One region of the Paraburkholderia sp. J41 genome, then DNA from elsewhere that is predicted to be linked to it. Evidence: riboswitches for the same ligand, from Rfam matches in the RefSeq annotation. Region 1 holds a riboswitch; the other holds the start of a gene.

Region 1 (2,392 bases):
CGCAAGCTCCTCGATAAAGGTCACGCACACGCACAACGCATCACGGTTCATGATCTCGCCGATGATCCGGCGACAAAGAAACAGTGCGTCTGCAAGCGTTGTCGAGCTGAAGATTTCATTCATCAGAATGATGCTTTTCGAAGTCGCGGCCTGAAGAATGTCGTGCATCCGAATCAGATCGTCCTGTAGCTTTCCCCGCAGATCATGGGTATTTTCCTCGCGCTCGAAGTGTGCAAAGAGCTGATCGTAAAGAAAGAGCCGCGCCTCCTGTCCCGGCACCATGCAGCCCAAACGCCCCAGAAAATGGAGTTGGCCGAACGTTCTCGCAAATGTGGTCTTGCCGCCGTTGTTCGGCCCGGACACGACAAAGACACGCTCGGGGCCTTCAAGATAAAAGCTGTTGGTGACTACTGCGACGCTTTCCGCACATAACTTGTGAGCCAGCACCAGGTCAAAGGTGTTTTCGCAGCGAACAGCCTTGCTCGTTTCCAAAATGACGGGATAGCTGAATGAAAGTCCGGCGGCGCGGCATGGCTGTGTGTAACTTCGATAGGCCACGTAAAACTGGATTTCACGGTCGAATGCCGCGATCTTCGCGTCGATAAATCCTGAATGGCCGGTGCAGAATGCATCGAGAAGCGCAAACGGACGTGGATCAAGCTCCGCCGCGTAGTCCAGAATTTGCGCCTCGACATGATTCATCTCCGGCCAATCTTTCAGCTTGACGCTGTGATCCTTGACGTCTGCCTGCTTGAAGCGGTCGAAGGTACGCAATATATAGGAGCCGTAGTCTTCTTCATCTTCATAGTTGAGCACTGTGACGGCGCTTCCGTGAAGATGAATGCAATAGCGCACGCCGGCCAACGCGGCTTTCACCTCATCGAATTCTTCTTTGAGGGTTGTAAAGGGATCAGACTCGACGTACGCGCTCAACCATGAAATGAAAGCGCTCATCCCTCCCGATTGGCAACGGGCGGCTTGCAATGCAACAAGCAATGCCTGAACGCCCTGGCAATATCGCGAGGCCGCTTCGAGAAACCACCATTGCTTTTGTCGCCCGTAATAAAGTCGCTTTGCTTCATCCAGACACGCGCGCATTTTTCTCATGGAAAGCGCAAATGCCTGTACCGCAGCCAACACTTCATGTTTATCGAGGTCTTGCATGACCTCGTGCCGGTAGGTTATCGCGCTACATCGGCCCAATTCAGCCCGAAAAAAGGGCGCGAGATCGTATTCCTCGAATCCGCGCGTGACATCCACCACAAACTGATCGAGGTTGAGGTCGCCAAAGAAGTGCGGCTCCGCGACGTCCCCGGAAGGAGGGCCGTCTTCGGGCAATGCAAAAAGGATGCTGTGGAATTCCATCTCGTATCCCGCTCACCGTTCGCGCGTGCGAACGCGCTTAGCCAGTTGCCCAAACGGGCCGGCTAGAGTGGCTGAAAACCGGGACGCACCGTCACACGGCGCAGACAGAGAGGGTAGCGCGCTCCACGCGCAAGCCTACAGTGCCGTTTCCCAGGCCTGTAGGCATCATTAGCCCCGAAGGGCGGTTATGGGGAGGAATGCCATCTCCCTCAAGAAGTTTAGATCGACGCTGCCTGACTGACAATTCAAAGTGACAATTCAAAGCAGGCCATCACGCCGAACTCGACCTCTTTTAAAACATGCGCATGACTGAAGGCATCAATGACATGACGCTCATTTCGCAATATCTGTGCCTGACAAATCGCAGACGCGAAAGGCCCGGGACGAATGCCCCTATCTCTCGCTGAGCCTGACTAATCGGCGAAAAACGCGAGCGACGGCCATTACGCCGCGCTCGGCGAGGAGCGGCACAGCAGCGCCACGCCGGCACGCCGCGCCGGAGTCGATATCAGTAGACGTCACGCACGTAGCGCTTGTCCCGCGCCAACCCGCTGACGTACTCGCCGGCCGCTTCGCCGCTCATGCCGCCGTGCGCCGCCACCACGTCCTTGAGCGCCGCATCCACGTCCTTCGCCATGCGGCTCGCGTCGCCGCACACGTAGAGATGCGCGCCGTCTTCCAGCCACGACCATAGCTGCGCGCCCTGCTCGCGCATGCGGTCCTGCACGTAGACCTTCTCGCGCTGGTCGCGCGAGAACGCGAGATCGAGCCGCGCGAGGTGGCCGTCGCGCTGCATCGTTTCCAGTTCATCGCGGTAATAAAAGTCGGTGGCCGCGTGCTGCTCGCCGAAGAACAGCCAGTTGCGTCCGGTGTCGCCGCGCGCCTGGCGCTCGTGCAGGAAGGCGCGAAACGGCGCCACGCCGGTGCCGGGGCCGACCATGATCATCGGCGTGGCGCCGTTGCGCGGCGGGCGGAAGTGCGTGCTCTTTTGCACGAACACAGGCACGCTGCCCGCGTGGGCGCGATC
Region 2 (2,392 bases), on a different contig from region 1:
GCCTTCTGCTTGCCGCGCCCACGCTGCAAACCGCCGTGAAAGCGCTCGGCTCCGCGTATTTGCTGTGGCTCGCGTGGCGCATCGCGCGCAGCGGGCCGCCCCATGCCGGCGCGTCCAGCGGCGGCCCGGCGCAGCCCGTCACGCTGGCGAATGGTTTTCTGCTGCTCTGGCTGAACCCTAAAAGCTGGGCGATGACGATGGGCGCGGCCGCCTCGTTCGCGTCGCTCGCGCCCAGTCCCGCGCGACTCGCCCTGCTGCTCGGCGCGGCCTTCGGCGTGGCCGCGTGCGTCTCGCTCGCGCTGTGGTGCGCGCTGGGCGTGGTGCTTGCCCGGCTCTTTCGCACGCCGCGCCACTGGCGCATGCTCAATCTCGCGATGGGCTTGCTGCTCGCCGTTTCCGTCATTCCCACCTGGAAATAATCATGGCTCTCACGCCGCTTGCCGCGCCGTTCGCGGAATCGTTCGACCTCGAAGCCGCGTTCGCCGATATCACGCAATACTGGTCGCCCAAGGTCGTCGCGCAAGTCAACGATCAATACGTGAAAGTCGCGAAAGTGCGCGGCCAGCTCGTCTGGCACGACCATGCTCAGGAGGACGAACTATTCTTCGTCGTGCGCGGGCATCTGAAGATCGAATACGAAGGCGGACGCGTCGTCGAGCTGCCCGCCGGGTCGATCCACGTCGTGCCGCGCGGCACGCAGCACAACCCCGTTGCCGATGACGAATGCTGGATCGTGCTGATCGAGCCGGTGCGGACGAAGCACACAGGCGACGTCGATTCGCCGCTCACGCGCACGATCGACGAACAACTGCGCCGTTCGAACTGAGCCGCACCGGCTCGCTCGAATCAACCCGCCGCGCGCCCGACGCGCCCGAATTCGACCGGCACCTTCACATAGGCGAGGTCGATGTCCTCTTGTGCCAGCGCCTCCATCAAGCGCTGGCACGCGGCCTCGTCGACGGAAATCGTGACCGCGATCGGTTGATCGGCCATTTCGAAAAAATGCGCGGAATGAAAGCGGCCCGCATGGTCGAATCCTTCCGCGCCGTTCATCAGCGTGCCGCCCACGGCGCCGTGGCGTTCCGCGAACTTCAGCAGCCAGTCGCAGACCGGCATGTGCTCGTGACGACGGCTTTGCTCGGTGAAAAACGTCAACTGATAGCCCTGCATGGGAAGCTCCTTTTAGACGTGTCGAAACCATGGCCGGAAAACCGGCACGCGCTCGCGCAGCCGATGACGGCGAGGGGGCCGATATCGGCACTGAATAATCCGGTCGCCATGAGTGTCGTGACGACCGGCATGTTCGTGGCCCTGAAAACCCCGCGCCGAAGCCACTGCCCGCCAGCGGCGAGCGCCGTGACAAGACTGGCGGCGAGCCGCCATGCCCCGAAATACGGCGGCAGATCGAATGGTTCCAGACGGCGAAATCGGTGCATGGTCAGGTGCAGAAAAATTTCGGGCTGACCGGCGAAGAACTGCGAATGAGAGCTGAGACAAGCGCCCACAGCTCCGACGACGGTCAGTAACTGTAGGCGTCATTAACCGCGAACGAACGCGCGGTGGTTAATGGAGGAACGCCATCTCCAGCAATCTGACTATACACGAATCCCGCACGCTTACGAACGGCCATAGACTCGAACGCATGCCGGCGAAAACGCGGCACTGCGCATGCGCAGGGTTCGCGCACCGGCCGCGAGCGCTCAGTCATGTTGCATCGTTCGACACGCGCGCACGCGAATGACTGCCGAGCTTGCCGTCCCGGAGAAGTCGATTCGGGTTTTCTGCGTACACTCCCTGAGCGTGCGAAAAGCAAGAAATACCGCTGCAAACAAGGCGTTTTTTCAATGTCGATCGTCTTATGCGCCGTGCGTGAAAACACTCGCGGCGCGCCTTCAAGGACCTATTTCGCATGAGTACGAAACGGATTCGCGCGGCCTTGCTGGGCCTCTTCGTCGCCGCGCTGGCAGCCGCCGCGCACGCGCAATACACGACCGACTGGCTCGCCAACACCCACGGCACGCTAGCGTCGCACGTGGGCAACGGCGCGCGCTCCATGTGGGTCGCGCCCGAAGGTGTCATCTATACGTCATCTCGCTGGGACGAAAACGCGGGCGGCGTGGCCATGTACCAAAACGGTGCGCTGCTCGGCACCCTCGGCGCGCACGACGAGTTCCAGGGCGGCGCGATAACGGGCAACGCCACGTCGATTTTCGTTGCGCTCGGCTATAACCGCACCTTCGGCAGCGGCTCGGTGGGCCGCTACAACCGCAGCTCGAACACGCAGGACTTGCGCATTCCCGTGAGCACCTGGACCGGCATTCAATATGCCGACGTCATCACCGGACTCGCGACGTCCGGCACGCTGCTTTACGTCAGCGACTTTTACGGCAAC

What was found. Region 1 has a riboswitch for fluoride ahead of U5805_RS22885 (MutS-related protein). Riboswitches for the same ligand answer to the same signal wherever they lie in the genome.
Region 2: linked by a shared signal. The riboswitch ahead of U5805_RS01830 (DUF190 domain-containing protein) and the one ahead of U5805_RS22885 (MutS-related protein) in region 1 are both predicted to bind fluoride.

Annotation. Positions count from the first base shown of each region.
Region 1 covers NZ_CAJMZE010000025.1:51,839-54,230, reverse strand. Annotated here, with positions in the region: gene U5805_RS22885 (MutS-related protein) at 1-1,365, opposite strand, end outside; fluoride riboswitch at 1,518-1,582, opposite strand; gene U5805_RS22880 (sulfite reductase subunit alpha) at 1,874-2,392, opposite strand, start outside.
Region 2 covers NZ_CAJMZE010000001.1:415,143-417,534, reverse strand. Annotated here, with positions in the region: gene U5805_RS01840 (LysE family translocator) at 1-419, shown strand, start outside; gene U5805_RS01835 (cupin domain-containing protein) at 422-826, shown strand; gene U5805_RS01830 (DUF190 domain-containing protein) at 847-1,170, opposite strand; fluoride riboswitch at 1,523-1,594, opposite strand; gene U5805_RS01825 (SMP-30/gluconolactonase/LRE family protein) at 1,910-2,392, shown strand, end outside.